DNA from 2 places in the Pedobacter sp. MR2016-19 genome. Region 2 is predicted to be linked to the other one. Evidence: riboswitches for the same ligand, from Rfam matches in the RefSeq annotation. Region 2 holds a riboswitch; the other holds the start of a gene.
What was found. Region 2 has a riboswitch for thiamine pyrophosphate ahead of thiD (bifunctional hydroxymethylpyrimidine kinase/phosphomethylpyrimidine kinase). Riboswitches for the same ligand answer to the same signal wherever they lie in the genome.
Positions count from the first base shown of each region.

Region 1: another riboswitch for thiamine pyrophosphate. It lies ahead of thiS (sulfur carrier protein ThiS); the one in region 2 lies ahead of thiD (bifunctional hydroxymethylpyrimidine kinase/phosphomethylpyrimidine kinase).

Region 1 covers NZ_JADCNK010000001.1:187,912-192,129, forward strand. The annotation lists gene IM793_RS00835 (DUF1349 domain-containing protein) at 1-247, shown strand, start outside; gene IM793_RS00840 (leucine-rich repeat-containing protein kinase family protein) at 434-1,735, opposite strand; TPP riboswitch at 2,256-2,344, shown strand; gene thiS (sulfur carrier protein ThiS) at 2,410-2,613, shown strand; gene thiC (phosphomethylpyrimidine synthase ThiC) at 2,698-4,218, shown strand, end outside.
Region 2 covers NZ_JADCNK010000006.1:13,529-17,746, forward strand. The annotation lists gene IM793_RS10235 (MFS transporter) at 1-499, opposite strand, end outside; gene IM793_RS10240 (TenA family protein) at 611-1,264, opposite strand; gene thiD (bifunctional hydroxymethylpyrimidine kinase/phosphomethylpyrimidine kinase) at 1,261-2,079, opposite strand; TPP riboswitch at 2,146-2,321, opposite strand; gene lpdA (dihydrolipoyl dehydrogenase) at 2,521-3,927, opposite strand; gene IM793_RS10255 (VOC family protein) at 4,181-4,218, opposite strand, start outside.

The DNA of each region.
Region 1 (4,218 bases), on a different contig from region 2:
AGCACCTGCATCAATCTGGATGAAAGCGATAAGAAAACTTGATGCAGTAGAAATTTTCTATTCATTTGATGATAAAAAGTATACCATGCTGCGTACCTGTTATTTTAAAGATAATGCCCCGGTAATGGTTGGCCTTGTAGCTGCCTGCCCTGACGGGAAAGGTTTTAATGCTACATTCGAAAATTTTAAAGTTACGCCTACGCCAGATCAGCGCAGGTTGGATTGGGCAAAAAAACAACAGAATTAAATAAGACTCACCCGTACCGTTATTTTGAGCGATTGCAACGCAACCGAGAACCCGAAGGCTCAGCGAAGCTAAATCTATCTAGAGCGTATTTTTTTGACTTAGATCTCCCCATTTCGCTGTGCTCCAGTCGAGATGACGCGAAGATTTCCGCCTGCGCGAGAATGACGACCTTTCTAGCAATTGTAATTAAATCTGAGCCAACTGATCAACTAATTCCTTAAAACCTGGTCGCTCTAAAGGCACTGTAGCCAAACAGGCATTTCTAAGTTCACTGATCATTTTATAAACTTCCACACCCACCGCTTCATTTTTTAAAGAAAGTAAATCATCAAGCAGATAACCATAAGCGCTTACTTCTATCCGTTCCAGTAGCATAGCCGTTTCAGTAGAAGTTTTATCGTAAAAACTGGCTGCACCAAAATCGCCGAACAAAGTGCTACCCTCATCATCAATCAAGGTATTGTGTGCATATAAATCGCCATGCATAATGCCCGCTTCATGTAGTTGAGCCGCTAAAGAAGCAATGGTTTTAGCGATGCTGATGATCTGTTTTTGGGAGAGTTTTCTGTCAGCAGGAAAAACATCCCTTGTACAGCTTTCTAAACTTGGCGGATTGCCAAGATTGTAAAAATGATTCGGAATCAGATCCATAACCAAGCCTTTTTTATCATCCGGATGGTGCGCAATCTGTCCGATCAGGTTAACCAAACCCGGATGGTAGCCTGCAGCAATATAGGCAGTCATTTCATCTTCAGGCAGGCCATCACTAGTAACATTTCCCTTAAATATTTTAACGGCTACTTCAGTAGTTTCTTCTCCAATTGTTCTGTTGGCTTTCGAAATAACACCCGATGCACCCTCACCTAACAAATGGCTGATTTCTAAATCGTGCCAATGGATTAATGAAAGTGTTTCTACAGCCGGCGTTTTACTAAAGTTATTGCCTGAAAATGCAATCCACGAAAGTTTTGGCAGTTGCGTAATCCATTGCGGCAATTCATGCAATTTATTCGCCGCAATCCGCAATAATGATAAATTCTGGCAATTGCTCAATTCATCGGGCAGTTGCGCCAAACGGTTGCCCGAAAGCATCAGTTTTTGCATCCTTTTGCAAAGGCCAATTTCCTTAGGCAGTTCAGCAATATTGTTATTGGTTAAAATTAACCAGCGTAAATTTGGGTTGATCGACTTCGGAGGTACCATTTCAATCCGGTTGGATTTAAAACCAACAATATCCAGCGAAGGGCAATCGCCCAGTACTTCAGGTAAAACCGTGAAAAGGTTTTCGGAACAGAAAAAAATCTTCAGCTTCGTTAACCGGCAAAAATCTACCGGTAGGGCACTTAGCTTGTTAAAAGAAAGATCCAATACTTCCAAAGTATCAGCCAACTCGAATATTTCTCTGGGGAATTCCGTTAAATTTTCAGAAAGCTTTAAAGATACTGCTCCTTTAAGTTCGCCACTCTGTAGTGCTAACAGGTTTTGCATAGGTGTACTGGTTTCTAGTTAAGACAACGAAGATAGGGGTTTTTCTTAAGTCGGGAGTTGATCAACGCATAATCCCACATGCGTTCTTAATTCATAAGGAACAATTTATTTAATAAAATAAACAACTTTGCAGGGCTTTTAGGTTTTTGGAAATGACACCGTGTAGTCGAAGTGAAGAATTATTAATTGAACCATATAAGACATAAAAGGATCATATAAGCTCAATATCCTTAAATGTTCTTCAATGTCTTATATGGTAAAAACTTTACGCCCTGTGCGCTTTGCGGTTAAAAAAATGGAAAATGTAAGATGGATGATGGAATTGATTCTGCTCTACCATTTATTAACCCATTTAAATAACCATCATTCACTCACTATATTACAAAAAAACTAAATAGATTTCATCTATATCTATAACTCCTCCAATACGCAACAACAATTAAACCTAGCGCATTTTTTCTAACACCATAACCCAATTTATTTTTTTATTTGCATTAGAAATTTAATCGCATATATTTACAAAAAACTTTAGGGGTGCCTACGTGCTGAGAAATACCCTTTGAACCTGATGCAGTTAGTACTGCCGAAGGGAAAAGTGAAAGCAATCTTAATATTGCTTTCTTTTCGACCTCCATTTTGGGGCAATCTCTATAGTTTTTCCAATTTTTCAAAATATGGAAGTAACTATAAACAATCAAAACTATCTGCTTAACGAGGCCTGTTCTATCGAACAGATGCTTGCTGCTGTCATTTCAACCGAAACGAATGGCCTTGCCATAGCCGTTAACCAAACTATCATTTCCAAATCTGTTTGGGATACACATGTGCTAAACCCAGGCGATCAGATTATACTCATTAAAGCCACTCAGGGGGGGTGATATAATTATTAAATGAGAGAATGACAGAATGCGCCATGTCTCTCTTTCAATCAATCACTCATTCTCTCATTCAAACATTTCAAAATGAAACAAGAAAAAACACCAAATCAGGAAGTCATCAGCCGCAGTCCATTTCCGGCTTCACGCAAAATATTTGTACCGGGCAAAATTCATAATATCCAGGTGGCCATGCGCGAGATCAGTTTAACGGAAACCAAAATCCACAATGGCTTTGGCTTAACTGAACCTAATCCGCCTGTAACTGTTTATGATACCAGCGGACCATATACCGATCCCAATGCTGTTATCGATGTAAAAAAAGGGTTGCCACGACTAAGGGAACAATGGATTAAAGACAGGCTTGATGTAGAAGAGCTTCCCCAATTATCTTCTGCTTACGGACAACAACGCCTTGCTGATGAAAAGCTTGATGCCTTACGCTTTAATTTTATCAAAAAACCTTATAGAGCGAAAGCTGGCGCCAATGTATCGCAGATGCATTACGCAAAAAAAGGCATTATCACAGCAGAAATGGAATATATTGCCATTAGGGAAAACCAACAGATTGAACTGGTGAATGCACAATTGGGCGATCAGCACGAGGTAATGAACCACCAGCATCAAGGCAATAGCTTTGGCGCCAACACCCCAAAAGGATACATTACGCCAGAATTTGTGCGTGATGAAGTCGCTGCCGGACGTGCAGTAATCCCCTGCAATATCAACCATCCTGAACTCGAGCCGATGATTATTGGCCGCAATTTCCTGGTGAAAATGAATGCCAATATCGGTAACTCAGCCGTTACTTCTACCATCGAAGAAGAAGTAGAAAAAGCCGTTTGGGCCTGTCGCTGGGGTGCCGACACCATTATGGATTTATCAACAGGGAAAAATATCCACGAAACCCGCGAATGGATTATCCGCAATTCGCCAGTACCCATCGGTACCGTTCCGATTTATCAGGCACTGGAAAAAGTAAACGGCAAAGCCGAAGACCTGACCTGGGAAATCTTCCGCGATACGTTGATTGAGCAGGCCGAACAGGGCGTTGATTATTTCACCATCCATGCCGGGGTATTGCTTCGTTATGTGCCATTAACGGCAAAAAGAATTACCGGAATTGTTTCGCGTGGCGGATCGATCATGGCGAAATGGTGTTTAGCACATCATAAAGAAAACTTCCTTTACACACATTTCGAAGAGATCTGTGAGATCATGAAAGCTTACGATGTAGCATTTTCTTTAGGTGATGGGTTAAGGCCTGGATGTATTGCCGATGCGAACGATGCTGCACAATTTTCAGAACTCGAAACCCTTGGCGAACTCACTAAAATAGCCTGGAAACATGATGTACAAACGATTATCGAAGGGCCAGGACATGTACCCATGCACCTGATTAAAGCAAATATGGAAAAACAGCTTGACCATTGTGGTGAAGCTCCTTTTTATACTTTAGGCCCTTTAACTATCGATATCGCACCTGGTTATGACCACATTACTTCAGCCATTGGTGCCGCGATGATTGGCTGGTTTGGAACAGCGATGTTGTGTTATGTCACCCCAAAAGAACATTTAGGCTTACCAAATAAAAAAGATGTAAAAGAT
Region 2 (4,218 bases):
CACCGGTTAAATTCCCGATGCTCCAGGCGCCATGAAAAGAACTCATAATAGGTTTGCCGTAATAGTTTTCGCCGGCAACACCCTGTGTATTTAAAGCGATGTTACAAAGATTACCTGTTATGCCGAAAAAAACCAAAAAAACAGCCAATTGCCAACCAGTGGTGGCTAATGCTAAAAAAGTTAAGGCAATTGCATATAATGGTGCAGTTGCCCTGAGCATTTTTTTACTGCCAAAATGTGTGGTCAGTTTTGCAGAAAAAAACATGGTAATGATCTGTCCAGCAGGTAATGCAAAAAGTATAGAACCTAATTCTGCATCATTTAAACCCATTAAAGCTTTAAAAGTTGGAATCCTACTCGCCCAACTTGCAAAACAGACCCCTTGCATAAAGTAAAAAGCTGAGATGGCTAAACGGACTTGTTTTGGAGAGCTTTGTGCAAATACAGGTGTATTTTCTTTGTTAACTAAAATTTCCTTGCCTTGCGTACTTTCTTCCAAAATTGATATTTTAAATAATAGATTAAGCTGCAAAGTTCCTTAAATCTATTGGAAATACCGACTATTTTTTGACTTTATATCAAAATATTTGCAGTACAAAGGGTTAAAATATTAGATTTTCCATTTTTCCAATTTATATGCACTATCCCAAAACATCCATTCTAAGCGGGTCGCCATTTCGAAAACATCCAGCATTTTTTGTTGAGTTGCGGCATTAGCCTGTGTCGCCAGTTGATTTGTAATATCAATTGCTTTTTCTACTGCTGCTGCAAATTCGATTCCTGCATACATATCAATCCATCTTTTATAGGGATTTTGATCGTTGGTCTGTTGTGAGAAAATATGATCGCCTACTGCTTTGTAAATCCAAAAACATGGCAAAACAGCCGCTGCTCCTATTTCTACATTGGCGTATGCAGCCTGACTAAGAATATAATTGGTGTACAAAAGTGTAGATGGAGTGGGTTTCACTTCGCTTGCTAAACCAAATTCTACAAAGTAACTTTCGTGCAAACTACGCTCGGCAAAAATAGCGCCTGTAGAAAACCCGGCAAAAGCCATTACCAAATCTGCATCTTGCATACGCCCACTAATGGTGCTTAGCGTCCGCCCAAATTCTAAAAGGTAATAGGCATCCTGTGCTAAATAGAAAATAAATTTTTCTTTTGGTAAGGTACCATTGCTCAGCTCCGTATTAAAGGGCATGGTTAAAATTTTATTATAAATGGGTTTAACCCGTTCCCAGACATCGTCGCTCCACTTCATTGGATAATTAATTTTAAAGGTTCGAAAAAGTGGTTTAATGGCCCATTACCTTCACCTGTTTTCACTTCACTACCAGTTTGTAAAGCCTGGCTGATGTAGTTTTTTGCATTTTTAATTGCGGATAATAAATTGTTGCCCTTCGCCATTTCGGCAGCTATAGCTGATGAAAGTGTGCACCCCGTTCCATGTAGATTTTTAGAAGCAATAAAGGCACTTTCCAACACAACAGGTGCATCTTTCCCACAAATAAAAACATCATAAATCATAGGCCCCGTTAAATGGCCTCCTTTAACCAAAACTGCTTTTGCACCTTTTTCGATGATTTTCTCCCCTGCCGCAATCATATCATCGAGGTTATTGATTTCTTGTTCCGAAAGGATTATGGCCTCATCTATATTTGGTGTAACCAAACTAACGATGGGGAATAATTTTTCTACCAATTGGTTAACGGTATCGGGTTCGATTAAGCGGTGACCGCTGGTAGCGACCATTACCGGATCTAAAATAACAGGAACAGATTGATTGTAAGCTTTTAGTTCTTTTTCAATCACCTGTACCACTTCGGCACGGTTAATCATCCCAATTTTAATGGCCACTGGCGCTATATCATCCAATACTGCCTGTAACTGATCTTTAATCATTGCGGCGGGAATACCATGCACTGAACGCACCCCTAATGTATTCTGTGCAGTTACCGCCGTGATTACCGATGTACCAAAACAGCCCAAAGCCGAAAAGGTCTTCAAATCGGCCTGAATACCAGCCCCGCCCCCACTATCTGAGCCTGCTATTGTTAATACATGAATATAATTCATTGCTAAAGACTTCATTTTTGTTGTACAACTTCAGGAGTCTTCAAATGCAGAGGCATTTTATGCAATTATTGCAGACAAACTAATTTCCTACGCCGGCATAATCCGGATCAGGTTCATTTATAAGGCATAGGGTTTGAGGCGTAGGGCATAGGGTTTAACCTTCTGCCTTTTTACCTTATCCTTCACCTATAAAATGGGTATATTCTCAGCCAACTTATTTGAAGGCACCCCTAAAGTTTTATTTTGTATCGCAATATAGGGCTTAGTTTTTATTCTTTGTTTATAGAAATGAATTATATGCAAAGAGTTGTCAACTTAACAGCAAAAGGCCTAATAAAGTTGACAACTCCAAAAAAAAATCCCGATATAAATACCGGGATTAATAATATATGTTTACCAATCAGATACTGAAACAAGTTCAGTATGACGGTTGGATAATAATTAAATATGTATTGCTCTGTTATCAGTTGCCGCAAGAGCTGCTTCTTTTAACGCTTCGGTATACGTTGGGTGCGCATGGCAAGTACGTGCAATATCTTCTGCAGATGCGCGGAACTCCATTGCAATAACGGCTTCAGCAATCATATCAGCAGCACGCGGGCCAATCATATGCACACCTAAAACCTCATCAGTTGCAGCATCAGCCAAAACTTTAATGAAACCATCAGTATCCATGCTGGCTTTTGCACGTCCACTAGCTTTAAATGGGAATGAACCCACTTTATATTTTGTTCCTTTTTCTTTCAGTTGCTCTTCTGTTAAACCAACAGATGCAACTTCAGGCCAGGTGTAAACAACCCCCGGAATTAAGTTATAGTTGATGTGTGGTTTTTGTCCTGCGATGGTTTCTGCGACATAAGTGCCTTCATCTTCGGCTTTGTGCGCCAACATTGCACCAGTAATTACATCACCAATGGCGTAAACACCAGCAACCGAAGTTTCTAAATGCTCATTTACAGGAACTTTTTTTCCTCTTTCTTCTACTGTAATCCCTATTTTATCTAAACCTAAACCTTCGGTATAGGCCGTACGACCAACAGCTACAATGCAATAATCAGCGTCGAAATTTACGGCTTCACCCTTCGCATTTTCTGCAGTAACCGTTACTGTTTTACCATTATTTGTAGCACCGGTAACTTTATGATTCATAAAGAATTCCATGCCCAGGTTTTTCTTCAATACGCGTTGAAGTTCTTTACCTAAACTTGCATCCATTGTTGCAATGATGGATGGCAAAAACTCAATTACTGAAACTTTTGTGCCTAAACGGGCGTAAACAGAACCTAACTCCAAACCGATAACTCCGCCGCCAATTACAACCATCGACTTTGGAACTTCTTTAATATTTAAAGCCTCTGTTGAAGTAATGATGCGTTTTTTATCAACTGGCAAAAATGGCAAGGTTGTAGGTTTAGAACCCGTAGCAATGATTACATTTTTAGCGGTTAAGGTCTCCGTAGAACCATCAGTCTTCGTGATTAAAACTGTGTTTTTATCGACAAAAGAACCAACGCCTTCGTAAGAATCGATTTTATTTTTCTTGAACAAATAAGTAATACCGGCCGTATTTTGTGCAACAACATCGTCTTTACGGGCGATCATTTGTGGCATATTTACTTTAAGGCTTTTTAAATCGATACCGTGAGTAGTAAATGTATGAGCAGCATTATGAAAATGCTCTGATGAATCTAACAAGGCTTTAGACGGGATACAACCAACGTTTAAGCAAGTACCTCCAAAAGTTTTATATTTTTCTACTACTGCAGTTTTTAAACCTAACTGAGCACAACGGATTGCGCCAACATAACCGCCCGGCCCTGAACCGATAACAACGACATCGTATTGCATAATTTCTTGAGAATTTTGATTAGCCAAATGTAGGGAAAAAAGGCGGAAAGCTGAAAGTAGATTAGGCTATAGAAATTGCTTATTAGTCATTTGTTTATCAGTTATGGCTTATAGCATTAGCTTATGGTTCACTATAAGGCTCAATAGGATATTCTATAAAAGTTCAAAAGTCCATAGCTTGCTGAGCGTATAAAATATTTTACTTTAAAAGGATAAAATGTTTAATCTAACCCAATGAAACTAATGCCACCTCTTAAACCCCTTGCCCAAAAGTGAGTAAATTACTATCGG